DNA from 4 places in the Bradyrhizobium sp. USDA 4341 genome. Region 4 is predicted to be linked to each of the others. Evidence: riboswitches for the same ligand, from Rfam matches in the RefSeq annotation. Region 4 holds a riboswitch; each other region holds the start of a gene.

Region 1 (7,948 bases), 1.9 Mb from region 4:
CGGCGAGATAGCCGCCGGCGAGCACGCCCGCTGCGCTGGCGCCGAGGAACGCGGTGAGCGCGATGTTGGCGGTCGAGAACGACGCGCCGTAACCGCCCATCAGCGCAACCACGCCGAAATTGTTGATGCCCGAGGTCGACAGGCTGAGCAGCGTGAAGAACGCCGTCAGCACCATCAGTGCCGGCGTGATCACGCTCGCCTTCGGCGTCGCATCGTCCTTCGGCTTGTTCCTGTTGGCGCCGGCATCGGGAATGCCGAGCACGATCAGGAACAGCGCCACCAGCGGGCCGACCGCGCCGGCCACGATCAGCGCGCCGGGGCCGCCGATCGAGGCGACGAGCGCTGCCATGATCGCAGGCGCCACCGCGCCGCCGAGGAAGCCGGCAAAGGTGTGGATCGAGAAGGCGCGGCCCATCCGCGCCTCGTCCATATGGGCCGAGAGGATGGCGTAGTCAGCCGGATGATAGACGCTGTTGGCGAGGCCAAGCGCCACGGCACAGAGCGATCAGCGACGTATAGCTCAGATGCAGGCCGAGCCCGATCAGCGCGCAGCCGCCGATGGTCAGCCCGATCAGCAGGATCTTGCGCGCGCCGATATGGTCGGCGAGGTAGCCGATCGGCGCCTGGGTCAGGCCCGACACCACCGCAAACACCGTCAGCGCGAACCCGAGTTCGACATAGCCGACGCCGAGTTGCTGCTTCAGGAACGGGAACAGCATCGGCAGCACGAAGATATGGAAATGGCTGACCCAATGGGCGACCGAAATTCCCGTCAGCGTGCGCAGCGCGCTGTCGGCTTTCGCTTGCTGCGGTGCGGCCAGAATGTCGACCATGTCAGTGAAGCCCCAATTCCAAAGCGTTTTCGAGCGAAGGGGGTACCGGTTCGCGTGACGAAAACGCGTCAAAAAAATGCCCGGCAGGGCCGGCAGAAAATAAAGGCTGGCCGCTAATTGTCCATGAACGCGGGCGCATGGCTGCCCCCGGCGCGGGCGTGCCGGATCGACACATGCGGCATTAAAGGCGGCGACAAAGTGCGGTCCTGCGGTGATGATCGGCCATGATCGACGCCAAAAAGCCGCTCCGGGTGCTTGTGTCAGAGGGCTCCAGCACCTCCGGCCGCGAGGCGATCACGATCCTGGGGCTGGCCGGCCATCACGTCGAGGTCTGCGATCCCTCGCGCTGGTGCCTCGCGCGTTATTCCCGCTTTGTCCGCAAATACCATCATTGTCCGCCGCTGCGGTCAGATCCGGCCGGCTTCCTCCGCTTCGTCGAGCGGCTGTTGGCGTCGCGGCATTTCGATGTGCTGCTGCCGACCCACGAGCAGGGCTTCCTGTTCGCCCGCGCCGCGGCGCGACTGACACCACGTACCGGTCTCGCGCTGCCGGATTTCGACAGCTATCGCGCGGTGCACAGCAAGGCCGGGTTCAGCCGGTTGCTCGAGCGGCTCGGCCCGCCGCAGCCGCCGACCCGGATCGTCCGCTCGGCCGACGAGCTGCGCGAGGCGGTGCGGTTTCCGTCCGTGGTCAAGACGTCGGTCGGCACCGCGAGCCGCGGCGTCTGGTTCGTGCGCGACGCCGGTGATCTCAATCGCACACTCTACGACCTCGAATCCGCCGGCGATTTTGCCGGCGAGGTGCTGGCGCAGGATCTCATCACCGGCACGGTCGAGAAGGCCCAGTCGGTGTTCTGCCGCGGCACGCTGGTCGGCTTCCACGCCTACCGGCAGATCGCGGCCGGTGTCGGCGGCGGCGAGGCGATCAAGGAGAGCGTGAGCCGGCCGGCGATCCGTGCTGCGCTCGAGACGATCGGCGCGCATCTCGGCTGGCACGGCGCGCTCTCGGTCGACGTCATCATGCCGCTCGACAGCGCGACGCCGCTCTTGATCGACTGCAACCCGCGGCTGGTCGAGCCTGTCAACGCGTGCCGGTCCGGCACCGATCTGGTCGATTTGCTGCTGCGGGTCTCGCTCGGTGAGACGCCGGCGCCGCTGGCCGATGGCCGCGCCGGGGTGCGGACGCATCTCGCCATGCAGGCGCTGCTCGGCAGCGCATCGCGCGACGGCACGCGGCGCGACCTGATCAGGGAATGCGGCCGCATCGCCGCGGGCGAAGGTCTTTATCGGGGAAGCAGCGAAGAGTTGACGCCGGTGCGGCTCGATTGGCTCAGTGCCGTGCCGCTCGCGATGACGACAGTATTGCTACTGGCATCGCCGCCGATCGCCTCATCGCTGGCACGCGGCGGCTTTGGTGCGCATCTGCTCGATCGCGGCAGTATCAGGAAGATCGAGGGTGAGGATTTTTTGCGCGATACCTCACCACGTCGTCCTGGCGAAAGCCAGGACCCATAACCACAGGATTGGATTGTGGAAGAGGGCTGTGGCCCCAGCATTGTGAGACAATTGGCATTCGTGGTTATGGGTCCCGGGTCGCGCTTCGCTTGCCCGGGACGACGGAGGATGGATATCGGTCAACCCTACAACGGCTCGTCGTCATTGCCGTAGCGATCGACCTTTGGCGTGGCGATGTCGCCATCCTCATAATAGTCGTCGTCCTGTGGCGCTGCGGGCGGCGGAGGCTTTTTCGACTTGTCGTCGGTCTTGTCGTCGGTTTTGCCGCCGCCCTTGCTCTTCTTTCCGGCCTTGGCCATGCGTTTCCCCTGCGCGGGTCAAATCATCTGCCGGAATTCTACTCCAGTTCCCCGGGGCTTGTAACGTAAGGAGATGGCGCGGCCGGGTCACACCCGCCGCGCCCATCATGCTCTAAAACGTTGCGCCCGCCTTGACCATGTAGGTGCGGCCGGGCAGCGGATAGGCCGAAAAGCGGCCGGCCGTGAACGAGCTAGCGATGGCGTAGTCATAGTAGAGCGCGTTGAACAGATTGTTCACGCTGAGCGACCAGAAGAAGCGGTCGACCTGCCCGCTGAGCTTGAGATCGGCGGTGGCGTTGCCGGGAATCCGGCTCTGGGTGTTGGCCTGGTCGTTGTCCATGATGCGCGAGCTCCAGGCCCGCACCGTGGCGTCGAACACCAGATAGTTCTGCCAGATATTCCAGGTCACGCCGAGATTGCCGGTGTAGCGCGACACCAGCGGCACGTCGTTGCCGGCCCACATGCCTTCGCGGAAGACGGCACGGGTGATCGCCATGCCGCCGCGCAACGTCACGGTGTCGCTGACCTTGAGCGAGGCGCTGGTCTCTGAGCCGTAGCGGCGGGTGGGGTCGAGATTGACGTTGTAGAACAGCACCGGGTTGAAATGTATCTCGTTCTCGAGATCCATCAGATAGACGCTGGTCTGGACCTGAAAGCGATTGGTCCTGACGCGGAAGCCGCCCTCGACGTCCTGCGACGTCTGGGTCTTGAGCTGGAAGTTCTGCGGGATCGGGGCGAAGGTCAGCGGGTCGAATGACGGACCCGATGCGACGCGTTCGTCGACGTCGGGCGTGCGGAATGCGCGCGCGGCGCGGCCGAACACCGAGAAGGTCTCGGTGAAGCGATGTTCGGCGCCGACATGCAGCGCGTATTGGGTCTCGTTGCTGTCGAGCGGCGCCGCCTGCGTGTCGAACGCAAACGGCGCATTCGGATCGTAGCGATCGCGTGCCGAGACGCTGGTATTCTGGACGCGCGCGCCGTAGGAGAAATCGGTGGTCGGCAGCAGGCCGATCGTGTGCTGCCAGTACCCGGCCACGGTCTGCTGCTCGATATTGTAGATGTGGTAGGGATCGACGCCCTGATAGGCGCCGCGTGCCTCGCGGAACGTCGAATCGTAATAGTCGATGCCGGTCAGGATCGTGGACGGCATTCCCAGCACGACGTTCTTGACGCTGAGGCGTGGCGTGAGCGACCAGGTCTGCAGCGCGGCATCATTATGGGTCGAGGCGAAGCTGATGGTCGGCACCGTGCCGAAGAAGCCGCTTTGCGTCTCGCGCTGCCGCCAGCCGCCGTCGACGATGAGGTCGACGCCATTCATCAGCGTCTTGGTGAAGCCGGCGGTGACGCTGGCGGATTGCTGGTTGGCATAGTCGAACGGCGTCGCCGCGCCGCGGCGATCGCTGAGCAGTTCGTTGACGCCGATCGACGGATCGACCAGCCGTCTGCCGGGCAGGCCGAGCTTCTGGTCGCTGCCGGTGATGGCGAGGAAGGCGGTGAGATCCGATGTCGTGTAGTTGACGTTGCCGACGGCGTTGCGCTGGTCGAGTGCGTTGTTGACGCGGTAGCCGTCGGACTTGATGCCGTTGCCGTAGAACGAGGTCGACCACGGGCCGGAATTGAGCGCAGCGGACACCGCGGCCATGCGGGTGTTGAACGAGCCGAAGCCGCCTTCGGCCCGGATCGTGGCCGGTGGACCGCCGGCGCCGGTCTTGGTGATGATGTTGACCACGCCGCCCACCGCGTTGTCGCCATAGAGCACCGCACCGCTGTTGCCGCGCGTGATCTCGATGCGTTCGATCGAATCGAGCGGGATCGTGGTGAGATCGAAGCCGGCCTTGTCGACGTCGTTGAGGCGGCGGCCGTTGAGCAGGAACAGGGTGTTGTCGGAGGCGAATGCGCCGAAGCCGCGCAGGTCGACCGCGGTCTTGGCGCCGTTCGGGCCGCCATAAAGCGATTGCAGCTGCACGCCCGGCACCTGCGCGAGAATCTCGGGCAGCGACTGCACCGGCGAATGCGCGATGTCGTCGGCGGTGATCACGGTCGAGGAAGAGCCGACAATGCCGGCGAACTGGCGGCCGCCGCCACCTGTGCCGCCCGTTCCGGTGGCCGGTCCGGTCCCTGTCGTGTTCGATCCTGCTCCGCTGCCCACATTGTTGCCTTGCGTGGTGCCCGGCGCCGGGCGGCGCGGGGCCGGCGCTTCGTCAGCGGCCGGCTTGGCGCGCGTAAAATTCTGGTCGCCCGGCTTGGTGATTTCGATGGCCGGCAGCTGATTGGGAGAGGGCGCCTGCTGCGCCCGTGCGGTTGAGAGAACGATTGTCGACGCGATCATCGTCGACGCGAGCAGAAGCGCGCGGCGCCGCCGATGGGAAAGGATGAAGAACATCTAAGTGAGACCTCGGTAACGTCAGTGGCACGTCACCGCCAACCAGTCTCACCATCGTGCTCGCAGGCTCAGCTGCTTGCAGCCTCAAGTGAAGCTCATGCCTGTACTCCCCGACCGGCATCTTCGCGTGTGACCACGGCTGACGGCAGGTCTCCTGGCTCGCGGGTCGTTACCCTTCGTCGCCTTCCCAGGACCGAGATTCCCAGTGGCCTGTGACGAAGGATTCACCGCATACAGTTGCGGGGGCAGCCGCGGCGTTGGGGAAGTTTCCCCGCACCGCATTCCCTTTTCATCTCATGAAAGAACCGTCATGTTCATCTAGGGTTCGGCTGGGCAGCAAAGTCAATCCGGCGGAGGTCGGGCGGCCGCCAGGTGGCCACGGTTTCTGTCGAGTGTCGCTTGTCTGCCACGGCGATCGCTGTAAGAGCATGGATCCAATGAGCGTGCAGGATTTTGCCTTGGCGGCCGAGGTCGCGGCGCGGCGCCGGTGGGGCGCCACCGCGGCGCTGCTCGCGCTCGTGGTCCTGCTGCTCGTGCTCTCGCTCGGCATCGGGCCGGTGCGGCTGTCGCCGCTTGCGGTGATCGAGGCGCTGTTCGGCGGCGGCAGCGACGTGGCGCAGGTGATCGTGCGCGAGATCCGGCTGCCGCGCACCATTCTGGCATTCGCGATCGGCGGTATTCTCGGGCTATCGGGTGCATCGCTGCAGGGCCTGCTGCGCAATCCGCTGGCCTCGCCGTCGCTGTTCGGCGCGCCGCAATCGGCGGCATTCGGCGCGGTGCTGGTGATCGCGCTGGGCCTCGCCGATGTGCGCTCCTACGCGCTGCCGGTGGTCGCGATCATCGCCGCGTTCGGCTCGGTATTCGCGTTGCTCGCAATCGCCGGCCGCAATGCCGGGCTGCTGATCCTGATCCTCGCCGGGCTCGCGATCTCGAGCTTTGCCGGGGCTGCGACGGCGCTGGTGATGAATCTCTCCGCCAATCCGTTCGTGGTGCTGGAGATCGCATTCTGGCTGCTCGGCTCGCTGGAGGACCGCAGCTTCCAGCACGTGGCGCTTGCGCTGCCCTTCATCATCGCGGGCGCGGCCGTCCTGCTCAGCCAGGCGAGCGCGTTCCGCGCGTTGACGCTGGGTGAAGAGGCGGCGCAGAGCCTCGGCGTCGATGTCGGGCGGCTAAGGCTGCTCGTGATCGCGGGCGTTGCGCTCGGCGTCGGCGGCGCGGTCGCCGTCACAGGTACGATCGGCTTCATCGGTCTCGTCGCACCGCATCTGATGCGCCCCCTGATCGGTCACGATCCGGCGCGGCTGCTGGTGCCGAGCGCGCTCACCGGTTCGGCATTGCTGCTCGCCGCCGATATCGCGGTGCGCATCATCCCCTCGACGTCGGATATCAAGGTCGGCGTGCTGACCTCGATCATCGGCGTGCCGTTCTTCCTCTATCTGATCATGCGCGAACGCCGTGCGCTGGGCGGAGGCGTAGCATGACGCTGCTGTCGGCCACCGCGCTCAATGCCTCGCTCGGCAGCCGCAAGGTGCTGCACGATGTTTCGCTGTCACTGGAAGCGGGCCATCTGGTCGCGCTGGTCGGCCCGAACGGCGCCGGCAAGACCACGCTGCTGCGCGCGCTGGCCGGGCTGATTCCATCCGACGGTGAGATCAGGATCGGCGGCGACGCGCTGGCCGCGCTTGCGCTGCGCGAGCGCGCGAAGCGCTTCGCCTATTTGCCGCAGGGGCACATGGTGCATTGGCCGCTGCCGGCGCGCGATATCGTCGCGCTCGGCCGCTATCCGCATGGCGCGACCGATCCGGCGCGGTTGTCGCAAAAGGATATGGAGGCGGTGCTGCGCGCGATGCAGGCGGTCGACGTCACTGAATTCAGCGACCGCCGCGTCACTGAGCTGTCCGGCGGCGAACGCAGCCGCGTCGCGCTGGCCCGCGTGCTGGCGGTGGAAGCGCCGGTGATCCTCGCCGACGAGCCGACCGCCTCGCTCGATCCGCGCCACCAGATCGACGTGATGCAGAAGCTGCGCAACGTCGCCGACACCGGCGTGCTGGTCATCGTGGTGACCCACGATCTCGGGCTCGCCGCGCGCTTTGCCGATCACGTGCTGGTGCTGTCGGACGGGCGGCTGGCGGCGCAAGGTGCGCCCGCTGAAGCGCTGTCCGAGAGCGTGCTGGCCAGCGTGTTTCGGGTCAGTGCCTACCGCGCCGAATTTCAGCGCGAGGCCGTCATCGTGCCATGGGCGGACGTGTGATGAGGATGCAGCGTCTCGCAGCGGTGGCCGCAGCGGCATGGCTGATCTCGTGCGCTGCCGCGTCCGCCGCCGGACCGCGCATCGTCTCGATGAATGTGTGCAGTGACCAGCTCGTGCTATCGCTGGCCGATCCGGACCAGATCCTCGGCCTCAGCCGCTTTTCGCGTGATGCCTGGCAATCCTGGGCGGCCGAGCAGGCGCGAAACTATCCGCTTCTGTCCGGCGAGGCCGAGGATGTGCTGCTGCTCAAGCCCGACCTCGTTGTGGTCAGCCTGTTCGACAAGCGCGCGACCCGCGATCTCCTGAAGGCCAACGGATTGCACCTCGTCGAATTCACGGTGCCGCGCTCGCTGGACGAGGTGAGGGACCAGATCCGCGCGATGGGCGACGTGGTACAGCATCCGGATCGTGCGCGGGCCGAGATCGCGCGCCTCGATGCGGCGATCGCGCGTGCGCGGGCGGTGGCTGATGGTCATCACTATCGGGTGCTGCCGGTGGAGCGGCGCGGCTTTGTCTCAGGTCGCAGCAGCCTGATCAGCTCGCTGCTCGCGGCAACTGGCCTGACCAACGCGGCCGGAGAGCTCGGCTTCAGCGCGGGCGGATTTGCCTCGCTGGAGGCAATTGTAAAACTGAGGCCGGATTTCATCCTGGTGTCGGAGGCCGGCGAT
Region 2 (7,948 bases), 1.6 Mb from region 4:
GCGGTTGCCGCGCTTGCAGCAGGCGATCGGTAGACTGGCGCCGAAGCTGGCGCGGGCGAAAGGATTGTTCGAGACGGTGGAGCAGCCCGGCCGGCTGACGGTGTTTCAACTCGCCGGCGGACGCGCGACACTGGCCGCGGGCGGCGTGCCGGCGCCCGGCGTGCCGCGCACGCGAATCGTGTTCATCGCCGAGATGGGCGCTCTGTCGCGGGCCGAGATCGATGCGATCATGGAAGCCTGTGTCGAAGCCGAGTGATGCGAAGCTAGTTTCCCGTCACCCTTGTAAGTCAGGAGGCGCTGGATCGAATAGAGTGTCCGGTGCGGTAACGGACGGAAGACCGCTTCACCCCAGGGCTTTGAAGCCCGTGCCTCAGCGCGGCGCCCCGTCCGTTGTTCCATTGAACCCGAACAGTCGCGAGGGCCGCCTGGCGAGCCCGGTTGCGCAAGGATGGGTGCAGATGGACGCGATCTATGTTGGCATTGATGTATCGAAAGACCGGCTGGATGTGCATTTGCATCCGAGCGGGGAAGCCTTTGCCGTGGCGCGTGACGGCAAAGGCCTGGAAGAACTTGTTGCCCGTCTTCAGACTTGCTCGCCGACGCTGGTAGCGGTGGAAGCGACAGGCGGCTTCGAGACCATTGTCGCCGCGGCGCTGGCCGGCGCCCAGTTGCCGCTGGTGGTGGTCAATCCGGCCCAGATCCGGCACTTCGCGCAGGCGGTTGGCCAGCGCGCCAAGACCGATCCGATCGATGCGGCGATCATCGCGCGGTTTGTCGAGGCGGTGAAGCCAACGCCGCGTGCGATGCCGGATCAGGAAGCCCGGCTTCTGGCCGAACTTGTCAGCCGCCGGCGGCAGATCATCGAGATGATCGTTGCCGAGCGACAGCGCGAGAAGCGGGCCGAGAATGTGCGCGTTCGCAAGAGCCTTGCCCGCCACATCAAGGTCCTCGAGAAAGAACTGCTGGAGATCGACAACGACATCGACACGCTGGTGCGCGGTTCGCCGATCTGGCGGGCCAAGGAGGAACTGCTGGTCAGCTTTCCGGGGGTGAGCAACACGCTTGCCCGCACGTTCCTGGCCGAGGTGCCTGAACTCGGCACCCTCAATCGGCGCCAGATCGCAAGCCTCGCCGGCCTTGCTCCGTTCACCCGCCAGTCCGGCCGCTGGAAGGGCAAGAGCATGATCGGCGGCGGGCGAGCTGCACTGCGCGCCGGCCTCTACATGGCCGCCCTCTCGGCAAGCCGATATCACCCCCAACTCAAGGTCTTCTATCGACGCCTGTTGGCAGCCGGAAAGCCGAAGATGGTCGCCCTCATCGCCGTCGCTCGCAAAGTCCTCACCATCCTCAACGCCATGCTCAGGGACCAAAAACTATGGCAACCCGCTTGACGAAGAACACAGTCGCTGAGGAGCGCGAAGCGCGTCTCGATGGGTCACGGCCACCAGCCGGGCCGTGCATCCCTCGAGACGCGCGTTCCGCGCTCCTCAGGATGACGGGTTACCTCTCCGTGTCAGCAGTAGATGTCGCTGGGCTGTGTGTCATCGCAGCAGCATCATCCCGCAAAGCATGTGTGCGACAATCGCATCGAATTGACAGCCCATCCCGCACCACCTATCGTTTCTGCCGACGGTTCCCTTCGGGGATCAAAAGGGAATGCGGTGCGAGGGTAACCCCAATGCCGCAGCTGTCCCCGCAACTGTAAACGGCGAGCCTTTCGTCAATTTGCCACTGGGCCACTCCGCCCGGGAAGGCGTCGACAGGCGATGACCCGTGAGCCAGGAGACCTGCCGTCAGTCGTGGTCACACGCGAGCACATCGGGCGGGGGCGTCCTGGTGGGATCGGAGCACTGCCTTTGCGGCAATGCGCCAGTCCGCGTTCGCGGTGACGTGCCACGTTACCGCGAGTCCTTTCATGTCTCCGTCCTCTCCCGCTGCGCGCAAATGGCGCCTCGGTCTCGTTTGCTCCCTGTCATCGCTGCTGCTGCCGGCTGAAGGTTCGGCACAAACATCTCCACCCACGACGCTCGATCCGATCGAGGTCGCACCCTCGACATCCACAAAGCCCAAGCCCGCGGCGCGAAGCCGCAACTCGGCGACGTCGTCGCGGCCGCGCGCCAGACCTGCAACGGCGGCGGCAACCGCTGGCGCGCCGCGCGCCGCGGCGTCAGGTGCATCGGGATCGGCATCGCCGACGCTCAACGCCACCACGCAGGGAGGCACCGGCAGTCGTCTCAACCTGACGCCGCTGCAGACGCCGGCCAGCGTCGAGATCATCACGTCGCAAACCATTGCCGAACGCGGCCAGCATAATGTGGTCGATGCCGTCACCCAGAACGCGGCCGGGTTCATCGCAACGCCGGCGCCCGGCAATGGCGGCCTGTCGTTCAGCACCCGCGGCTTTGCCGGCAGCAACTCGGTGATGACGCTATACGACGGCACGCGCTTCTATATCGGCTCCGGCACCCTGACGTTCCCCTACGACACCTGGTCGACGCAACGGGTTGAAGTGCTGCGCGGTCCGGCCTCGGTGCTGTACGGCGAGGGCGCGATTGGCGGCGTCATCAACGTCGTTCCGAAAAAGCCGCAGGGCACGCCCTATAATGAGGCCGAGGTCTCGCTCGACAGCAATCTGACGCGGCGGCTGTCGGTCGACAGCACCGGTCCGATCAATCCCAATGTGTCCTACCGTATCAACGCCACCGGCAACATGTCGGACGGCTGGGTCGATCGCGACAAGACCTCGAATGCAGTGGTCTCCGCCGCCGTGCGCGTGCAGGCATCGGACAATCTCGCCTTCACACTGTCCGAGGATTACGGCGACCGCAGCCCGTCGCGCTATTTCGGCACGCCGCTGATCAGCGGCTCGATCCAGGACGCGCTGCGCTTCAAGAACTACAACGCATTGGACAGCGCGATCCGATATCAGGACAGCTGGACCCAATTCAAGACCGAGTGGGACGTCGCCGACGGCATCAAGATCAACAACACGCTGTATTATCTGACCAGCGAGCGGCACTGGCGCGATATCGAAAACTACACCTGGAACCCGAAGACCCAGCTGATCGACCGCTCCAGCTACATCGAGATCTTCCACGACCAGAAGCAGCTCGGCAACCGGATGGATGCGACCTTCAGCGGTCACGTCCTCGGGCTCGCGAACCAGTTCGTCGCCGGGTTCGACGTCAACCGGATCGACTTCACCCACACCAACAATTCGCCCTATGGCGGCGCGTCGTCGATCAATCCTTACGTGTTCGATCCCGGATCGTTCTTCGCGACGACCACGGCGACGACGCCGGGCTTCAACGCGATCGTCAATCAATACGCGCTGTTCGCCGAAGATCGCCTGTCGCTGACCGATCAATTGTCGCTCGTCACCGGCGTCCGGTACGATCGTCCTGAGGTCGATCGCACCGACTACAAGACGCCGGCGAACAGTTTTGAAACCACGCTGTCGGGCACCAGCTGGCGAACCGGGTTGGTGTACGAGCCGATCAAGAACCTCGCGTTCTACGGTCAGTATGCGGTCGGCGTCGATCCGGTCAGCAACCTGATCTCGCTGTCGACCTCGCAGAAAACCTTCCAGCTCGCGACCGGCAAGCAGACCGAAATCGGCGTCAAGCAGTCGTTCTGGGGCGGCCGCGGCGAGTGGACGCTGGCAGGGTACGAGATCGTCAAGACCGGCCTGACCATTCCCGATCCCAGCAATCCGACCGCCGGCCTGGCACTGCAGATCGGCCAGCAATCATCCCGCGGGGTCGAAGGAACGATCGGGCTCGCGCTGAACGACGGCTGGCGCGTCGACGCCAATCTTGCGCTGCTGCGTGCCCGATACGACAACAACAGCCAGGTGGTCGGCGGCAAAGTCGTCAGCTACAACGGCAATGTTCCGGTCAACGTTCCGCAGCAGGTCTCGAACGTCTGGCTGACCTGGGACTTCGCGCCGAACTGGTCGGTCTATGGCGGCGTCCAGATCGTCGGCGCGATGTACTCCGATCTCGCCAACACCCAGCTGCGGCCGGGCTACAATGTGGTCAATGGCGGCATCAGGTGGAAGCCGGATGACCGCACCACGGTCGCGTTCCGGGTCTACAATCTGTTCGACAAGGTCTACGCGGTGACCTCGAACGGGACGGGGCAGTGGCTGCTCGGCATGCCGCGCACCGCCGAATTGTCCGTCAACGTGAAGTTCTGACCATGCGCAACGCTCTGATCCGGCGAGCGCGGCGATGGCTCTATGTCGTCCATCGCTGGATCGGCATTGCGACGTGTCTGTTCTTCGCGATGTGGTTCATCTCCGGCCTCGTCATGATGTACGTGGCGTTTCCGCGCCTCACCGACAGCGAGCGCCTCTCCGCGCTCCCCGTCATTCTCTGGAACAAGGTGCAGGTCGCTCCTGATCGCGCGATGGCGATCGCAGGTGCGGAGCATTATCCGCGCGATCTCCGGCTCTCGATGCTGGACGACGTTCCGGTCTATCGCGTGACCCCTTGGAAGGGGGGCGCCGTCACCGTCTCGGCGATCGATGGCCGCGTGATCGAACGGATCACGCCGGATCAGGCGCTTGCCGTCGCCCGGCATCACCCGCGTGCCGTGCAGCCGCAACTGCTCGATACGGTAACGCGCGATCAATGGTCGGTCACCGCGCGCTTCGATCCGTTGCGGCCGCTCTATCTGATCGGCCTCGGCGACGCCGATGGCACCGAACTTTATGTCTCGTCGCGCAGCGGCGAGATCGCGCTCGACACCACGCGGCGAGAGCGCGTCTGGAACTGGCTCGGCTCGATCCCGCACTGGATCTATCCGACCGTGCTGCGCAAGGACGGCCCGTTGTGGCGGGACGTGGTGCTGTGGATCTCGGGCATCTGCCTCGTCGTCGCGGTCACCGGCTTCTGGATCGGCATTCTGCGCCTGCGGCTGACGCGCCGTTACGCTGATGGCGCCGTCTCGCCCTATCGCGGCTGGATGGCCTGGCATCACGTCGCCGGCCTCGTCGGCGGCATCTTCGTCTTCACCTGGATGTTCAGCGGCTGGTTGTCGCTCAATCCCGGCGGCGCCTTCTCCGGCCGTGGCCTCACGCGCGAGATCGCGGTCGGCTACAGCAGCCATGATGCACCCGATATCGTCGCTCGCTTGCAGTCGCCGCCGCAGGTATCGGCGGTGGAGGCGCGCTTCGTCTGGATCGGCGGACGCCGGCTGATGGTGCTCGACGACAGTAGCGGCCGCCGCAGCCTCGCTAATCCCGTGATCGGCGCGCCCGTGTCGCTCTCGCAGGATGAGATCATCGCGGCCGCCCGGCGCGCGATGCCGGGAGCTGCGATGATATCGGCGCGACAGCTCGATGAACCGGACGCCTACTGGTACACGCTGCACCAAGCGCGCGAGCTTCCCGTGCTGCGGATCGGCTTCGACGATCCCGCCCACACCTGGCTGCACATCTCTCCGGTCACCGCCGAGATCCTCGACCGCAGCGACGACAGCCGCCGGTCCTATCGCTGGCTGTTCAACGCGCTGCACAGCCTGGACTTCCCGCTGCTGCTGCGCATCTCACCGGCGCGCGATGTCGTGGTCTGGCTGCTGTCGGCGGTCGGCACCATCGTCTCGATCAGCGGTATCGTGATCGGCTGGCGCCGGCTGCGGCGGCGCAAGGTGCGGCCGGCGCGAGGTCTCCGCCCTTGTTAGCAGATTGTCACAATCTGTTTCTATGTTGCGCCTGCCGCGGGGTTTGACGAACAGCTCTATCGATCACCGATAGATCGTGCTGTTCGGCTGGGCTTGAGGATCAAGGCGGCGCCTCATGCACTTTGTTCAATGGGTCGGAAGATCGGGCTGCGCTCGAAGCATGATCGGATGTGGCAGCGCTTTCTTGGCCTGGTCATAGGCACTCTCGTTGCCGGGAATATCCAGACGGTAACGATGGCCGCAAGCCTTGAATCAGTTCGGACGCCGGCAACGGTCGACTTCGATATTGGCAGTCAGCCTCTGGTCTCCGCGCTCGATGCCTACAGCGCGGCCACCGGTCTTCAGGTCGTTTACGACGCCACGCTGGCCGGGGGACGCCGCGCGCAGGCCGTCAAGGGATCGATGACGCCCGACATGGCGTTGCAGCTCCTGCTCGAAGGAACCGGTCTGGTCGCGGTCTATGCCGCGGCCAACGCCTTCACGATTGTGCCTGCGGCCACAGCGCCGCAGACGGCGTCGATGCACAACTTCATGCCGTATCTTGCGGCCGTCCAGAGCAGCGTCGAGGAGGCATTCTGCCGGTCCGCGCTGACCGCGCCGGGCGGCTATCGGATCAAGTTCAAGTTCTGGATCGGGCATGCCGGCGAGGTGCTGCAGCCCCAGCTGCTCGGCTCGACCGATGACAGCGCGCGTGACCAGGCGATCGCCGCCCTGTTGCGTGCTGTCGTCATCGGCCGGCCGCCGCCGCCGGACATGCCGCAGCCCGTCGTGATGGCGGTTTCGCCGCGGCCGCCTTCCGAGACCGGCGACTGTGCTGCGCGCGACCCGAGGCGCCCGGGACCGGTCGCGCGATGACGGAAACCACTTCGACCACGCTTCGGCAGGTGCTCGTCGAGCGCTACGACGAGCTTCGCCGCCGCCTCGCGCGGCGTCTCGGCGACGAAAGAGCGCGCGAGACCCTTCACGAGACGTGGCTGCACCTTCGCGACAAGAACGGCCCGGGCGTGGTGGACAGCCCGATTGGCTATCTGCTGCGCAGTGCGCTCAATCTTGCGATCAGCCGGGAGCGCCAGGAGACGCGCCGCATCAAGCGGTTCGAGGTGCAGCCGATGCTCGAGATCGCCGACGCGGCGCCCGGGCCGGAACGCGAGGTCGAATCGCGGGAGCAGATTGCGCATCTGGAGCAGGTGCTTGAGGAGCTCACCCCGCGGCGCCGGACGATCCTGCTCGCATCCCGCCTGGAAGGCACGCCGCTCCGGGAAATCGCCGCGCGCCTCGGCGTTTCGCAGCGCTTGGTGGAGCTTGAGCTGAAAGCCGCGCTCGAGCATTGCGCCAAGCGGTTTAATAAAAAGGTCACAAGGCGTTTCGGTCCGGCGCCGCGGGAAACGTCCTGATAGGAGAGCGTCAGAGTGTTGCGTATTTGGATGGACGTGCTGCCAAGAGAAATGCCCGATCGATGACACGTAGCGACGAACCGTCGGAGGAGCTGACCGCGATCGAGAGCGAGGCGCTTGCGCGCGTCCAGCGGCTTGGTTCGGGGCAGGCCACCCGGCGGGACATCGAGGAAACCAGGCACTGGGGAAGCCAGAGCAGCGCCCATTCGGAGGCGCTGGCGCAGGCCAGCCTGCTCTGGGATCAGCTCGGCCCAGCCGGCGCCAACCTGTTGAAGCGGCGTGGCGATTCCATGCTGGCGGACGTCCGGCGGCAGCCGCGGATGACGCGGCGGGCGGTGCTCGGAGGCGCGCTGGCGACGTCGGCCGCCGCCTATCTCGTGGTGTCGCCACCGCTGCAGCTGTGGCCGTCGCTGCAGGATGTGATGGCGGATTATCGCACCGCCGCCGGCGAGCAGCGCAAGCTCACGATCGATGGCGGTGTCAAGGTGACGCTGAACACCGGAACCAGCGTCAATGTTCAGTCGGGCGACAGCAGCCAGGATCGCATCGAGATCCTGACCGGGGAAGCCGTGATCGCGGCGCCCTCCGCGAGCCGCGAGGTGCGCGTGGTTGCCGGCGACGGCGAGATGAGTGCGCGTCAGGCGCAGTTCAACGTTCGTCATGAGCCGCGCAGCACCTGCGTGACGTGCCTCGATGGCGAGGTCCGCGTCACCCGTCACAGTTCCGTCGCGGCGCTGCGCGCGGGGCAACAGGTCAGCTATGCAGCGCTTGGTCTCGCGGCGCCCATGCCGGTCGATCCCGCCGAGGTGACAGCCTGGCGCGACGGCATGCTCATCTTTCATGACGCTCCGCTCGGCAACGTCGTGACG
Region 3 (7,948 bases), 1.1 Mb from region 4:
CTTTTGCGCCAAGCCGCCGCGCCGCTGCGGCGATGCCGGCCTCATGCGCGGCATAGTCCGCCGCCAGCAGCAAATCGGTCTCCGGCAAGTCCTGGGTGTGGACGAAGCTGTCGGCAGAGGCGAGCCGTGCCTCGATGCCGGCGCGGTCAGGCCTGATCTCGCCATCGGATGCAATGGCCCAGGACGATGCCGACAGCCAGGCTTCGCCGGCCGCGTCGCGCGCCTCCTCCGTGAAGACGTCCGGGACAGACGCGATGCCGGCGCCATAATGTCCGGGACGAGGCCCGAACACGCGCGAGACGCGCTGCCAGTAAGGATTCTCGTCGCTCTCCTCGCTGCGTTCGGACAACGCCTCGGTCGCAGCTTCGAACAACTGCGCAAGCCCCGAGAAGACGTCGCGGAACAGCCCCGACACGCGCAGCGTCACGTCGATGCGCGGACGGCCAAGCTCTGCCGGCGCGATGATGTCGTAGCCCGACACCCGGCCCGACCCATGATCCCAGCGCGGCGCGATCCCGGCGAGATGCAGCGCCATCGCAAAGTCCTCGCCGGCGGTGCGCATCGTCGAGGAGCCCCAGAGATCGACGACCAGCCCTTTCGGCCAGTCGCCGTGATCCTGCAAATGACGGCGCAGCAGCTCTTCGGCGAGCTTCACGCCTTGCGCATGCGCGGACGGCGTCGGCACCGCGCGCGGATCGACCGCAAACAAATTGCGTCCGGTCGGCAGCACGTCGCTCCGCCCGCGATAGGGCGAGCCCGACGGCCCCGGCGCAACACGCCGGCCGGCCAGCGCATCACGCAACGCTGCGCTCTCCGCCTCGCCGCAAGTCCCCTGCCCGAACACATGCAGGCCGTCGCCGAACTGGCTCTCCTTGAGATCGCAGACGAAGCGATCGATCTGCGGAATGGCCTCGGCCGCGGAGACTGACGCCGCGAGACCGAGATCGTCCTCCAGCCCGGCGATGCGGGCTTCCTCGCGTATCGCGGCAATCAGCCGCTGCCGCCGCGCCGGATCGAGACCGTCCGCAGTCGAATACTCATCGAGCAGACGCTCGAGCCCGCGCAACCCATCCGGCACCGCGGCCGGCGCCAGCGGCGGCGGCAGATGGCCGATCGTCACGGCACCGATCCGGCGCTTGGCCTGCGCGGCCTCGCCGGGGTCGTTGACGATGAAGGGATAGACGACCGGCAGATCGCCGATCAGCGCTTCCGGCCAGCATGCGGATGACAGCGCAACCGACTTGCCGGGCAGCCATTCCAGCGTTCCATGCGCGCCCATGTGGACGACGGCATCGATGCCCTGCTGCCTCAGCCACACAGATGGAACGCGACATAGGCATGACGCGGCGTGCGCGAGAGATCGTGATAGTCGGCATCGCGTTGACCGACCTCACCGCGTTCCGGCTGAACCGCGATGATCGACTTGCCGCACCGGATCGCCGTGAAATGAAACGCGCCGTCGCGGCAATCGGGATCATCCTCCGGCGCGCCCCATGCGCGCGCAAGATCGTCCTGGAGCAGCTCGGGAAGGCTGGACATCGCCGCGCGATATTCGGCCACGCCCCACGTCAACGTCCGGCGCAAAAGAACATTGCCCACGGACCTCACTGGCGCGAGATCAAAGCCTGCGGCCGCAAGATCGGTCAGCAACACCTCCAGCGAGGCCAGCGCATCAAGACCAACGGCATGCGCGATCTGATGCGGACGACCGGGATAGTTCGAGAGTACGAGCGCGAGCTGCTTCTCCTGCGCCGGCTTGCCGGCAAGCCGATGCCAGGCCGCCACGCGCGCAGCGACCGCTGCGACGCGCTCGGCATCCGGCCGATGCGCAAGATGCGCGAATTGCAGATCGGGATCGCGCTCACCGGGCGATTTGAAGCTCACAACGCCCGTGAACAGGCGGCCGTCGACCTCCGGCAACACCACATGCATCGCGAGATCGCCGGGCGACAGGCCGCGCAGCGACAAGGCCCAATCCTCGCGCTGCGCCGTCGACAGAGCGACCTGGAACACCGGGCAAGATGCGGCATCGAACGGCGTCGTGCCGTCGTCACCCGCCGCAGAGAACGCGGTCACATTGACGATGGCGGCCGGCGAGCATTGCGCGAACTGAGCGCGCAGCCAATCGGCCACGCCCGCCGCCTTCAACGAGGTGACGAACACGCCGTGGGCATCGAATCCCTTTTCGCGCAAAGCCTCGATCAGCGCATCGACCGGCGCCGTGTCGCCGGCCGCCAGATAGGAGCGATAGAAGGTCACCAGCACAAGCGGCCGGCCATCCGGTGCCGGCAGCGCCGCGACGGCACCGCGCCGCGAATCGTAGGCGCCGATCTCGGGAAGATCGATCTCACCGACAACCGGCCCGGCATAAAGGCCGGACGCCAGCGCCAGTTGTGCAATCACGGCCTGCGCGGCAACGGGGCCGCCCTTGTCGCACAGCACCTTCAGGCGGCGCAGCGTCGAGACCGGCAAGGTCGAGAATTCATCCAGCCGCAAATCGTCGCGGCCATCCGCCGGCAGCACCACCAGGGCGATGCCGCGTTCCTTCGCCAGACGATGCACCGCGGCCAGCCCGTATGACCAATAGGGTTCGCCGCCGATCAGCCGCACCAGGATGCCGCGCGCATGCGACAATGTCCGCTCGATATAGGTATCCACCGAAAGCGGATGGCGCAGCTCCGCAAGATTAGCGAGCCGCAGCGACGGCAGCGCGGCGCGTCCTCGCCGCCAGCCGGCCGCGAACGCGGCGAGATCGCTGTCGGAAAACGACAGAACCACGAGATCGGCCGGATCCTGGCCGAGGTCTCTTGGCGTCGCGGTCTCCTCAAGGCCGCGGCTCTCGCGGAAGACGACGTGCATCAGACACCTAGTCGCGCCCTGATCGCGGCTTCATCGATATCACCGTGCTCGCCGATCACGACGAGCTTTGACTGCCGCGCTCGCGCACCCCAGGGCATGTCAAATTGATGCCTGACCCGCTCGCCGACCGATTGCACGAGCAACCGCATCGGCTTGCCTTCGACCGCGATATAGCCTTTGGCGCGCAGCACGTTCTGCTCGCGTGCCAGCCCCTTGATCGACGCGATCAGCGCGTCGACGTCCGAAATCTCCGGAAGATCGATCACCACGGAATTGAAGTCGTTGTGCTCGTGTTCGTCCTCGCCGTCATGGTGAGACGGCCGCGACGCGAGGTCATCCTCTGCCGCCGCTTCAAGACCGAGGATCACGCGGGCGTCGATCGCGCCGTCGACGATGGGCAACATCGGCACCTCGCGCGGCATCTCGGCCGCGATCAGAGCCTTGGCCGCCTTGATCCCCTCGGCACCCGCGAGATCGGCCTTGGTCAGCAGCACGATATCGGCACAGGCGATCTGATCCTCGAACACTTCGGACAACGGCGTTTCGTGGTCGAGATTCTCATCTGCCGCGCGCTGCGCATCCACGGCGGCCGGGTCCGGCGCAAAGCGGCCGGCAGCAACGGCCTCCGCATCGGCCAGCGCGATCACGCCGTCGACCGTGATCCGCGAACGGATCTCCGGCCAGTCGAATGCCTTCAGCAGCGGCTTCGGCAGCGCGAGGCCGGACGTCTCGATCACGATATGATCGGGCCTCACGGGGCGCGCGAGCAATTGCTCCATCGCCGGGATGAAATCGTCGGCGACGGTGCAGCAGATGCAGCCGTTGGCCAGCTCGACAATATTCTCGGTCGGGCAATTGGCGTCCGCACACGACTTCAGGATGTCGCCGTCGACGCCTTCGCTGCCGAATTCGTTCACCAGCACCGCGAGCTTCTTGCCGTTGGCGTTCCGGATCAGATGCTGGATCAACGTCGTCTTGCCGGACCCGAGAAAGCCGGTCACGACGGTGACCGGAACCTTGGCGAGCGTCATCATTCTGCGGCCTCCGGCACGACGGCGATGGGGGGAATTCGGGCAAGCGATTGCTTGCGAAAGATTTCGGGACGGCTGCGCCACGGCACGATGCCGTCAGGCGCCGACGCATAGGCGGCAGCACCGGCGATCACATCCCTGGCATTGTCCGCGGACAGGCGGCCGTAGACATAGGACCACCGGCCCGGTGCGCTGAGCGCGACCGAGCAGCCCTGGCTGCAAGCCGAGAGGCATTCGACCGGAACCAGATTGACGTCATCGGGCACGCCCACCTCAACAAGCGCGGCATGCAGGCGCGCACCGGGCGCGAGCTCGCCTTCGGCGAGCGTCTGGCCGGCGCGGCAGGTGATACAGACATGGAGTGTAACGCTCATCGCCCTTCCTGGATTGACTGCGGGAAGCGATGAGGCACACGAACCTGACGTGAACAGGCTCGTTCCCCGTCGCGGAACACCCCGTCCGCCGGTCTCAAACACACTGCGTCGGCAGGTCTCCCGGCTTGCGGAGTAGGATTTCTCCCGTGATGCCCACCTTCCCGACTCCATCAGGGAATCAGTGGCTTGGGCATCTCTCCGGTCACGGTCGCGGGGGCGGCTGCGCTTCGGGCAAACCTTGCGGTCCGAGCCCTATCGCATTCCCTCTTCGCCTGTCGTAGGACAGGAACCAACGCGGGGTCACCATTCGTCCTGGCCTCGCACTTGTCAAGCCGAAGGACCGTGATGATTTCTGATGGAAACGACGCTGAAGATGGCGCCGTCGGCGCCGACCCTTCATTGGATGCGCGGCATGCGGCCAAAATGGCGAAAAAGAAGGTCGCCCGCGACAAGATCATGGCGACCAAGAGCGGTGAAAAGGGCCTGATCATCGTTCATACCGGCGCCGGCAAAGGAAAATCCTCCTCCGCCTTCGGCATGATCGTGCGCTGCGTGGCGCACGGCTTTCCCTGCGCCGTGGTGCAATTCATCAAGGGCGCCTGGGATACCGGCGAGCGCCGCCTGCTCACCGGGCATTTCGGCGATCTCTGTCAATTCCATGCGATGGGCGAAGGTTTTACCTGGGAGACGCAGGACCGCGCGCGCGACGTCGCGGCAGCGCAAGCCGGCTGGGAAAAAGCCAAGCAGCTGATCGCGGATCCGAGCCTGCGGATGGTCGTGCTCGACGAGATCAACATCGCGCTTCGGTATGACTATCTGGCGATCGCCGATGTCGTCGACTTCCTGACCACGTCGAAGCCGCCGATGACGCATGTCGTGCTCACCGGGCGCAACGCCAAGGACGAATTGATCGAGATCGCCGATCTCGTCACCGAGATGACGTTGGTCAAGCACCCCTTCCGCTCCGGCATCAAGGCCCAGCCGGGCGTCGAGTTCTGACTGCTATTGCCATGGCGCGCGCATTGATGATCCAGGGAGCCGGCTCGGACGTGGGCAAGTCGCTCATCGTCGCCGGCCTCGCGCGTGCCGCCCGACGTCGCGGCCTGCGCGTGCTGCCGTTCAAGCCGCAGAATATGTCCAACAACGCCGCCGTGACCGTCAACGGCGGCGAGATCGGGCGTGCGCAGGCATTGCAGGCGCTCGCCGCCGGCGTCGAGCCGCACACCGACATGAACCCGGTGCTGCTGAAGCCGGAAACCGATGTCGGCGCGCAGGTCATCGTGCACGGCAAGCGGATCGCGACCGCCCGCGCGCGCGAATATGCCGCCATGAAACCATCGCTGATGGGCGCGGTGCTGGAGAGTTTTGCACGCCTGAAGCAGCGCGCCGACCTGGTGCTGGTCGAAGGCGCCGGCAGCCCCGCCGAGGTCAATCTGCGCAAGTCCGATATCGCCAATATGGGCTTTGCGCGCAGGGCCGACGTGCCCGTGGTATTGGTCGGCGATATCGACCGCGGCGGCGTGATCGCGCAGCTCGTCGGCATCCAGGCGGTGATCGACCCCGATGATGCCGCGATGATCCAGGGTTTTGTCATCAACAAATTCCGTGGCGATCCGACGTTGTTCGACGACGGCTACCGGCTGATCGAAGCCCGCACCGCCTGGCGCGGCTTCGGCGTGCTGCCCTGGTTCACTCGCGCCGGCGAGCTTCCGGCCGAAGACGCGCTCGGGCTCGGCGACGCGCGCAAGCCTGGCCAGTGCAAGATCGCGTTTCTGGCGCTGTCGCGGATTGCCAATTTCGACGATCTCGATCCGCTGAAGCTCGAACCCGGCGTCGATCTGGTGATGGTGCGGCCGGGTGAAGCCATTCCGGGCGACGCGAAGCTCGTCATCCTGCCCGGCTCGAAATCGACCCGCGGCGATCTCGCCTTCCTGCGCGCGCAAGGCTGGGACATCGACCTGCTGGCGCATCATCGCCGCGGCGGCCACATCCTCGGCCTGTGCGGCGGATACCAGATGCTTGGGCAAAGCGTCGCCGATCCCGACGGGATCGAGGGGCTCGCCGGCGAAACGCCTGGCCTCGGGCTGCTCGATGTCACGACGACCATGACCGAACAGAAGACGCTGACCCGCGTCAGCGCGGTGCACGGCGCGACCCATCAACCGATCAGTGCCTACGAGATCCACATCGGGCGCACCGACGGGCCGGATCGCGCGCGGCCTTTTTCAATGCTTGACGGCTCGCCGGAAGGCGCCATGTCGCGTGACGGGCGCGTTCACGGCAGCTATCTGCACGGCCTGTTCACCTCGGACGGATTTCGCAAGGCGTTCCTTGCGCAGCTCGATATCCCAGCGGCGGATCAGCCGTACGGCGCCAGGGTCGAGAGCGCGCTCGACGCGCTTGCCGAGCATATCGAGACCCATCTCAATGTCGAAGGCCTGCTCGCGCTGGCGCGCTAAGCGGATAGTGCGGCAGAAAGGCGTGACCACTCGGTCTCGCTGCCCGGCAAGCCCAAGCGCAGCCATCCCGGCCTTTGCTGGAACACCCGCGACCAGATCTGGGCGCGGGCAAGCCTCTCCTGCGCGGCGAGCGCATCGCCGGTCTCGTAGAGACGAAACAGCGGCGTGCCGCCGAGCAGCGTCCAGCCCTGCGATCGCGCCGCCGTATCGAGCCTGACACAGTCGTCCGCCAGCCGCGCAATCGTTGCCGTTGCCCAGTCGTGATCGAACAAGGCGCGCCGCCCGATCGCGATTGCGGCGCCCGAAACCGGCCATGGGCCCACCATCGCCGCAAGCGCAGCGATATCCGGCTCGCTGCCAACAGCGAAGCCGAGCCGCAAGCCCGCAAGTCCGTAGAACTTGCCGAATGAACGCAGGATCAGGAGCCCGGGTTGTCCGGCCGCTCCTGCAAGCGACAGGTCGGGTACCGCGTCCGCAAAACTCTCGTCAATCACGAGCCGGCCAACGCGCGGCAGCAGCGCGAGCAGTTCGTGCCGATCATGGCACCTGCCATCCGGATTGTTCGGATTAACGACGATGCCAATGTCCGCTCCCGCAAGCGCTGCGAGATCGGACACCTCGGTCACGTTCCAACCGGCGGCCGACAACATCCCGGCGTACTCATTGTAGGTCGGCGCAAGAATCCGCGCTCGCCCGCGCGGCGCCAGATGCGGCAGCAACTGAATGGCGGCCTGCGCACCGCCCATCGCCACGATCGGCGCGTCAGTGCGGTAGGCCTGCCGCGCGGCGTTGTGCAGCGACTCGATATCGGATCGCGACGGCAGCGCGTTCCATTGCCGCAGCTCGACATCGACGCCAGGATAAGGCACCCGATTGATCCCCGTCGACAGGTCAATCCAGTCTTCCGCGGCGCCGCCAAAGCGCTGTTGGGCGACATCGAGATTTCCGCCATGCTCACGCATGCGCCGCTCCTTCACGCCAGCGCCAGGGCGACGAACGCCGCGGCCAACAGCATCATGGCGTAACGATAGAGCTTCAAGCCGGTGAGGACATCAGCGGCAGCCGGATCGCGCCCCCCCTCGTTCAGCCAAGGCTCGTTCGCGATGCTGCCGTGATAGATGCGGGGCCCGCTGAGCCGCACGCCGAGCGCGCCGGCCATCGCAGCTTCCGGCCATCCGGCATTCGGCGAGCGATGGCGGCTTGCGTCGCGCAGCATGCACGACCA
Region 4 (7,948 bases):
TCAGGGCATTGCGGCAGTTAGCTCTGGCAGGGCTTAGGCGACTCACGCTAGTCATCATGTTCAACCGCCTCGCTGACAATGGGACTGAAATGGTGATAGCCACTCCTGAATTGCTGGTCTCTTCTTACGCGCTTGAAGTGGACGGCCGACTCAAAGCCGAATTCGCAACCAGGGACGGCGCCCGGGCTGGTGGAGCAGAACTAAAGAAGCGTTTTCCCACGCTTCAAATCAAGATCTATGACACGCAGACGAATGCCCGCGAGGAAGTTTAGATTAGGCTCAATTCGATCTTCGATCCTCGCAGCAAGGCTGCGGAACTCCTCGCCGGGGGCACTCGGGAAGGGGTCCCGCCGCCATCGAGGATGCCGGCGTCGCTATCACTGCCCCGTTCCCCGGGGGTCCTCTTAAACCGGTCTCGTCGCTGCACTCGGTCCCCCGGGTTCTTGTTGGTCGCGCGATGCGCTGCGCGCTCGCCGGATCGGGCCTGGCCTCAGCATCTCCTCGCCTGATCCGTGAAGGATAACACGCGGCGCGCTGGCGAGAGCGCGGATGTATCTTTTTGCACCAGTTCCGCCGCGACTACTGTTGGGGCAAGAGGCATCCTGATGCCTGGCTGTCCCCATTGCGGCTTGCGGGCCGGAGAGAGCCCGCCTCCTATTGGCATAACTGGGACGCGTAAATTTTCCGGCGGATGGATCTTGCTGTGCGGCCGAGGCCTCAGCGCTCAAGAGTAGCGCTACCATCCTGATCAGTTGTCGAGGCCCTTCGCACCCCTTCCAAGCGTCCCGTTCATTTTGATCTAGGTGACCGTTCATTTTGATCTATGTGATGGAACCAGGACCCCGGAGGAAGAGTCGCAATCCTCTTGGCAAGGAAAGATTGCGGCTCCCAATCGTGTCCCTCGCGCTTGTCGAAGGTGATGACCCCATTTTGGGTGAAGTGGCGGGGGCCTGGTATGTTGCAGTTCACCAACAGCAGAACGCGCCACCGGTCCGCTTTCTCGGTCGGCTTGTCATTCGCCGCCTCAACGTAATCCACGACTACAGGTTCGACGATGTGACAGCGGCCGCGTCGGAGCAGATCGCCGAGCTTGCCTTGCGCGGTCGTGACAAAGTTGAAATTGACCGGATCATGCAGAAAACGAAGGTTTGCGTCTTTTTCGCCGTCGGTGACTTCACTGGCGATGAGTGAAAGCGCCAGGGCGCGCCAGCCGAATTCGATAGGCTTTGCATAGGGAGACGCAACTTCAATCTTTCCGTCGGTCCCGACCTTCCATGTAATAACGTAATGTTCGTCTGATCCGTTATCCTGATGCCTGGTCCAGCAAAGGTAAACATACTCAGTGTGGTCGATGCCTTCGGCGATTCCCCAGTTTCGAGGGACGAATTGCGCCACTTTCGAAACTTTGGAGACAATCTGCTCGATTGTCTCACCGTCTCGCGCTCGCCAGGTTGACTTGACTCGTTCGACGAGCGCGCTTTCGCCGGCTCGCGCAGTGTTGCCCGTCGCAACCAGCCCAGCAAGGAAAACTAGCGATTGACAGAGACAAAGCACGCCTCTTGCAGACATTCTCTTCATAACGGCCGGACCATCGGTTTTTCATCCTCACGTCAAAGCGGCAGCCCTCGATGCTATCCTCGATTGGAAGAAGTTAGCGGCAACGTGACGCGGGCACCTGCCGATGTCCCGCGCGAGCAGGCGCTGTCTGTCCCCTCGAGCCACGCGCCGCTAACTTCAGTGGGCCAGCTACAACCCCAATTTGCCGTGCTGGACCTGCCCAGGGGGAGAAGTCTGGGCACCCTTGAGCTTGCATCCTTCGTGCCAGGAAATGGCCGGCAAATCGCGCCAGATTCGTGCAGTGTTTGTCGGCTTTCCGACCGACGCTCGTTTCTATGTTTCCATTCAGCCGATCGGCTCGGGCTTGTTCAGCTTTTGTCGTGCCGATCTTCGAGGCCCAAGCGAAGGCCGCTGCCGATTTACGGATGAGAAATCGGGAAGCGCTTTGGAGAGCTGTTGAACCGTCTGGTCCGGTGTTGTCACCCGAACGCCTGCGATCGCTATCGGCCGTAATTGATGATAAGCAGAAATCGCTCGTCACCGCCGGGCGTGTGGAATCGTCGGAAGCGCGTTCTCAGGCAGGCGGATGATATGGTGCGCAGGTTTCTACCTACGCGCACGATGTTGCAGTCTGCTCAATCCAGCTGCCTCGGCTCCGCATTCATGGTTGGATGAGCCGTTTCCAGTCGCGACAGCCGGCAAGCGAGAAACGATCAAGTCACGCTAGCTTCCTCTCGAGTTACTCAACATTCTCGAGAGCATCTGTCTGACGGATTGATTCATGAACGCTCTTACCAGGCCACCCGAACGGGCCGACCGCAAAGGCGGTGACAGCAAGGACGCCGACGGTGCTCCGAACAGCCATTGTCATTGCGGGCATCCCGGTGTTCGTAGAGGTGAATCGATATGCATGCCCGAGTATTATCGGCATCAGAGACCGCAAATCGCCTACCAGGATTGGTTGGTTCGCAGATAAATATGCGCGCCCGGTATGCCCGATGGAGTTTTCGCAGGTGTTTTGTCCCTGGCGCGGTTCTTGACTGCCGAGAGACCGAAATGCCACTCGAAGCGCCGTGACTTGCGCCTTCGACAATTCTTTCGCCACATACATTGGAGAGTGCTTCTATTGGAGAGTGCTTCTATTGGAGAGGCTTCCAACCGTGGTCAACTTTCGACGTTAAATGGTCATTTGAATCACTGATGATGGCAGCATTGACGTGAGAGAGTCATCTGAGAGGTTGACGGAAGAGGCCTCTTGCCGATATTCCAAATCGTAGAGGTTCTCCGGTCCCGCTGGATTCGGAGCTAAGAGGGAAGCCGGTGAACATGCCGGCGCTGCCCCCGCAACTGTAAGCGACGAGCCGCTGTCCAACAAAGTCACTGAAGCCCGTGCGGCTTCGGGAAGGCCGGACAGCAGCGATGACCCGCAAGCCAGGAGACCTGCCTCGACCACATATACGTCCACGGGCGGGGTGTCCCGGTGGTGCGCCAAGCCGCCGCCGCTCGGGCGATCCTGCTTGCGTCCGCCAAGGCCTTTGCCCCCAACTACGGGGTTAGCGCTATGTCTCTTCTCTCCCTTCCGGTTGCCACGCTTGGAACGCCTCGGATCGGTCCAAGACGCGAGCTCAAACGCGCGCTTGAAAGTTACTGGGCCGGCGCAATCAGCGAACAGCAATTGCTCGAGGACGCAGCTGGCCTGCGTGCTGCGAACTGGGCCCGCCAAAAATCCCTCGGTGTCACCGTCATTCCGTCCAACGATTTTTCGTTGTACGACCAAGTGCTCGACACCTCTGTCATGGTTGGTGCCATCCCGGAAGTCTACGCGTCGGAAATCGAGTCGGTTTCGCTCAAGACGTACTTCGACATGGCACGCGGTTCACAATGCGATCGCCAGAATACCAGTTGCAGCCACGGATCGGGCGGATTTGGCGCGCCCGCACAGGAGATGACCAAGTGGTTCGACACCAACTACCACTACATGGTTCCTGAATTTCATCGGGGACAGACGTTCCGCCTATCTTCTCGCAAGCCTATCGAGGAGTATGAGGAAGCCAAGGCCCTGGGGTTCCAGACGCGCCCTGTCCTGATCGGGCCGGTCACATTCTTGAAGCTTGGCAAGAGTGCGGATCCTGCGTTCCAGCCGCTGTCACTCCTGGATGAGCTAATACCGGTCTACATCGAGGTTCTGCAAGAACTAGGCAAAAGGGGAGCAAACTGGGTTCAATGCGACGAGCCCTGCCTGGTCCTGGATCTGGAGGAGGGGACGCGAAGATCTTTGCTGCACGTCTATGATCGGCTCGCCAGGGAAGTACCAAACGTCAAGATCATGGTCGCGAGCTATTTCGGCGATCTCGGCGACAATCTGGACACAGCTTTGAACATGCCCGTTGCCGGACTGCACGTGGATTTGGTTCGCGCACCGAACCTGTTGGACCGGATCATTGCTGCCCGGCGAAGTGATCTCGTCATGTCCCTCGGCGTCGTCGACGGACGAAATGTTTGGCGGTCGAACCTGTCGGCGCTCCGCCAGCAACTGGATCCCGCCATTGCGAAGCTAGGCAGGGATCGTGTTCAGATCGCTCCGTCCTGCTCGCTGCTGCATGTGCCCGTCGATGTTGAACTCGAGACCGGACTTGCATCCGATCTCAAGAGTTGGCTTGCCTTTTCGGTACAGAAGATGCGTGAGCTTGCGATCCTGGCGCGGGCACTCGCGGGTGATCAGAATGTTGCTCAAAGTCTTGCTGAATCGCAGTCGGCGGTGACCGGCCGCCGGACTTCACCAAAGATCCGTGATGCCAATCTTGCGGTGCGGATGCGAGCGATCGACGAGGCCATGTGCCGGCGCGCCAGCCCATTTGTCCGTCGAGCCGAGATCCAACGCAAGCGCTTTAGACTACCGGCCTTTCCCACCACGACGATCGGATCCTTCCCGCAAACCCCAGAGGTCCGGAATGCCCGCGCGGCACATTCGCGAGGCGCCATGAGCGACGAGCAGTACGACAAATTCCTCAAGGAGGAGACTGCGCGCGCTCTGCGTTGGCAGGAGGACATTGGTCTGGACGTGCTCGTGCACGGCGAGTTTGAGCGCAATGACATGGTGCAGTACTTCGGCGAGAAACTCGCCGGCTTCGCATTCACCAGAAATGGTTGGGTGCAATCCTATGGCTCGCGTTGTGTCAGGCCACCGATCCTATTCGGAGATGTTTTGCGGCCAAAACCGATCACTGTGGATTGGTGGCTCTACGCGCAATCACTGACCAGCAAGCCGGTGAAGGCGATGTTGACCGGGCCAGTAACGATCTTGAACTGGTCGTTTGTTCGCGATGATATTCCAAGAGGCGAGGTCTGCCGGCAGATCGCACTGGCGATACGCGACGAAGTCCGCGATCTCGAGATAGCCGGTGCGAGCATGATCCAGATCGACGAAGCTGCCCTGCGCGAAGGATTGCCGTTGCGCCGATCGGAGTGGGCGGCCTACCTTCAATGGGCTGTCGACAGCTTCCGCATTTGCTCATCAGGCGTTGCAGATCAAACCCAGATTCATACTCATATGTGCTATTCTGAGTTCAATGACATCATCGACGCCATTGCTGCAATGGATGCGGATGTCATCTCGATCGAGACGTCGCGTTCGAAGATGGAACTGCTCGATGCGTTCAGGAACTACAAATATCCCAATCAGATCGGGCCGGGCGTGTACGACATCCATTCTCCGCGCATTCCCGAGGTAGGCGAAATGAAGGAGCTGATGGCCTTGGCTCGGCAGCGGTTGCAGGATTCGCAGCTCTGGGTCAATCCGGACTGTGGTCTGAAGACGCGCAAATGGGAGGAGGTTCGCCCGGCGCTGATCAACATGGTCGCCGCCGCCCGGCAACTGCGCGCGGCATCTGATCGGCCAAGTCGTTGATCCTGCGCTTGGCGCTCTCCTCCAGGGCGCTGATCCGCTCATAAAGCGTTGCGCTCTGGATCATCTCGACCGAGCTTGCACGACGGAAAAAAGCCCGGCCGCGCTTAGCAGGCCGGGCGAAAGTTAAGTCTGAGAGGAGCGACGCTGAACATCGCCAACTTCCATCGGCGGAGGGAGGACAGCCGATGGTCCGATTGCCGGCGAGGACATTCGCCGTAAATCTGAACCCGAGTTAAAGCACGGCTCAGCATAGCTCAATCATGCTGTGGTATGCTACCGATGTAGTCGAGTATCGGAAGACTAAACCAAGGTGTGCCTGCGATGAGCACCTTCACAAGGGTTTGCCGAGCCGAGCAAAGACTGCGGGTGGCGACGCCCGGCCGTCTTGGTACCGACCGAGGCGAAGTGCAATTAACGCGGTTTCCTGCCGCTCGATCGGCGCGACCATACGAGCAAACGCGACCGCAAAAATTACTCAAGCAGCCAATGCGTGAGTGGCTTCTTGTTGATCACTGCGCAGGCAGTCGCTGACCGGCTCCACTCAATGACGAAGGTTTGGAACTCTGTTTGGAATGCATGAGCGGATCGACGCGCGACCGTGAAAGTGGCGGACAAATCGGACGTTCCACGATCACGGGGGCGGTCCGAACCCGCATAAGCCAGTTCACTGGTGACCGAAGTGCGGGATCGCTGGAGTGGTAAGCCCGCCGTTCACACGATCAGACCGCCGGGCTGTGCGTAGCCCCGCACCGAGCAAGGTGAGCGTCGAACGCTGAGGCGACGCACCGGACCAGGAACCGGGCGCCGTCGGCTACGGAAAGCCGGCCGTTGTCAACCACGACGGCGCCATCTGCGATAAGGCTGTCAAGCCGGGAATGATCGACAACGGCCGAATCCGGATCCCTGCCGTGACGGCGAGACGTCTCGGAGAGATCGATTGTCATGTCGCACATAATTCGTTCGATGATCTCCGCCCGGTAGCGATCATCATCGGTCAGTAAATAGCCCTTCGCCGTCGCGAGCCGATCCTCGGTGATGCGAGCGAGGTAATCCCTTGTCGAGACAGCATTCGCGACGAACCCCTGTTGCAGGCGGCCGATGGCGGTGGCACCGAGGCCAATAAGGGTGCCTGCGCAATCGTCAGTATATCCCTGGAAATTGCGGCGCAACCTGCTTTGCTTCGCCGCCACAGCGAGATTATCATGCGGCAGGGCGAAGTGATCGTGGCCTACGCGTACGTATCCAGCGTCAACCAAAGTGTGAGCTACCATTTCGGATTGGAGGTAGCGCTCGACGCTGTCGGGCAGAGTGGATTCGTCGATCTTGCGTTGATGCTTCTTGAAGGTCGGAACGTGCGCGTAACCAAAGGCGGAAAACCGGTCCGGATGCAACTCGAGGCATTTGCCGACGGTATCCAGGCACGAATCGACCGTCTGTCGGGGCAGCCCATACAGCAGGTCGAAATTGATCCGGCAAATGCCGGCGTGGCGTAACCGCTCGACCGAAATTGCGGTCTGTTCGAAGCTCTGCGGGCGGTTGATGGCCTGCTGGACGACCGGGTCGAAGCTCTGCACGCCAAGGCTTGCCCGGTTGACCCCGCTATAGCCCAGGGCTTCCGCCATCGGATTGCTCAACATGCGCGGGTCGATCTCCACGGCGATCTCGGCATCAGGCAGGACGGCAAACGAATAACGCAACGAACCGACCAAATCGGCGAATGTTTCAGGTGTCATGATCGTTGGCGTGCCACCGCCGAAGTGGATATGAGAGATTGGCTGTCGTTGGCCAATGACCTCTGCAACGAGGTAGGCTTCAGTGCGTAGTCCAGCCGCATAGATCGCGATCGGATCGTCGCGTTTCGTGACAGATGTATGGCAGCCGCAGTACCAACACATGCTTCGGCAAAATGGCACGTGCACGTAGATCGAGGCGGACCGTCGGCCGTCGAGAGATTTGAGCCAAGCTTGATAGTCGACCTCCCGAACTGACGCTGAGAAATGAGGGGCGCTCGGATAGCTGGTGTAGCGCGGTAGTCGGTGCTGCCCGTAGGATTGTGCTAGGTCCGGTCGCATGGGGATGCCTCTCTCGCTCTCTGGGCGCCCGATTATCGGACAGATGCATGGTAAGCTTTGCGCTGCCTCAAATATCGCAGTTACTGATGGGCCGGCCGGTAGGTCATGCCCGCAGCGCATACATCATGCTTTGAATTGTGATGAAGCGGTCGCACGGCAGGAATGAACGTCCTTGGCAATGCACCTCCCATGGCTCATCATGGTCAAATCGAGCGAGAACGAGACGAAACGAAGCAGCAAACGGATCTTTATCGAAATTGACATCCGCCAGCTCTGCTGTTCAGACCGAACGTTCCGGGATCTGCGGTATCTCGCGATGGCGTGCCGCGATCCGAACCGGCCCCGAGCCCACGAATTCAGCCCGTGCCAGGCAAGGCTTGCGGAGGGAGATTGTTTCGCCGCACCCGCCTGG

The links. A riboswitch is a leader RNA that binds a small molecule or an ion and turns the genes downstream of it on or off. The one in region 4 is predicted to bind cobalamin.
Region 1: linked by a shared signal. The riboswitch ahead of ACVIGB_RS34770 (TonB-dependent receptor) and the one ahead of metE (5-methyltetrahydropteroyltriglutamate--homocysteine S-methyltransferase) in region 4 are both predicted to bind cobalamin.
Region 2: linked by a shared signal. The riboswitch ahead of ACVIGB_RS36440 (TonB-dependent receptor) and the one ahead of metE (5-methyltetrahydropteroyltriglutamate--homocysteine S-methyltransferase) in region 4 are both predicted to bind cobalamin.
Region 3: linked by a shared signal. The riboswitch ahead of ACVIGB_RS48210 (DUF1636 family protein) and the one ahead of metE (5-methyltetrahydropteroyltriglutamate--homocysteine S-methyltransferase) in region 4 are both predicted to bind cobalamin.

Annotation. Positions count from the first base shown of each region.
Region 1 is NZ_JBSSGO010000002.1:6,062,158-6,070,105, forward strand. Features, by position in the region: partial or broken gene ACVIGB_RS34755 (MFS transporter) at 1-833, opposite strand, end outside; gene ACVIGB_RS34760 (hypothetical protein) at 1,058-2,347, shown strand; gene ACVIGB_RS34765 (hypothetical protein) at 2,473-2,646, opposite strand; gene ACVIGB_RS34770 (TonB-dependent receptor) at 2,759-5,029, opposite strand; cobalamin riboswitch at 5,157-5,354, opposite strand; gene ACVIGB_RS34775 (FecCD family ABC transporter permease) at 5,467-6,510, shown strand; gene ACVIGB_RS34780 (ABC transporter ATP-binding protein) at 6,507-7,280, shown strand; gene ACVIGB_RS34785 (ABC transporter substrate-binding protein) at 7,286-7,948, shown strand, end outside.
Region 2 is NZ_JBSSGO010000002.1:6,409,188-6,417,135, forward strand. Features, by position in the region: gene ACVIGB_RS36430 (CobW family GTP-binding protein) at 1-256, shown strand, start outside; gene ACVIGB_RS36435 (IS110 family transposase) at 459-1,391, shown strand; cobalamin riboswitch at 1,614-1,809, shown strand; gene ACVIGB_RS36440 (TonB-dependent receptor) at 1,916-4,198, shown strand; gene ACVIGB_RS36445 (PepSY domain-containing protein) at 4,201-5,685, shown strand; gene ACVIGB_RS36450 (STN domain-containing protein) at 5,920-6,540, shown strand; gene ACVIGB_RS36455 (RNA polymerase sigma factor) at 6,570-7,079, shown strand; gene ACVIGB_RS36460 (FecR family protein) at 7,142-7,948, shown strand, end outside.
Region 3 is NZ_JBSSGO010000002.1:9,084,145-9,092,092, reverse strand. Features, by position in the region: partial or broken gene cobN (cobaltochelatase subunit CobN) at 1-2,859, opposite strand, end outside; gene cobW (cobalamin biosynthesis protein CobW) at 2,859-3,893, opposite strand; gene ACVIGB_RS48210 (DUF1636 family protein) at 3,890-4,264, opposite strand; cobalamin riboswitch at 4,358-4,573, opposite strand; gene cobO (cob(I)yrinic acid a,c-diamide adenosyltransferase) at 4,610-5,263, shown strand; gene ACVIGB_RS48200 (cobyric acid synthase) at 5,275-6,723, shown strand; gene cobD (threonine-phosphate decarboxylase CobD) at 6,720-7,685, opposite strand; gene cbiB (adenosylcobinamide-phosphate synthase CbiB) at 7,697-7,948, opposite strand, start outside.
Region 4 is NZ_JBSSGO010000002.1:7,981,251-7,989,198, forward strand. Features, by position in the region: gene ACVIGB_RS43500 (hypothetical protein) at 57-272, shown strand; gene ACVIGB_RS43505 (nodulate formation efficiency C protein) at 790-1,395, opposite strand; cobalamin riboswitch at 2,818-3,019, shown strand; gene metE (5-methyltetrahydropteroyltriglutamate--homocysteine S-methyltransferase) at 3,119-5,464, shown strand; gene hemN (oxygen-independent coproporphyrinogen III oxidase) at 6,184-7,536, opposite strand.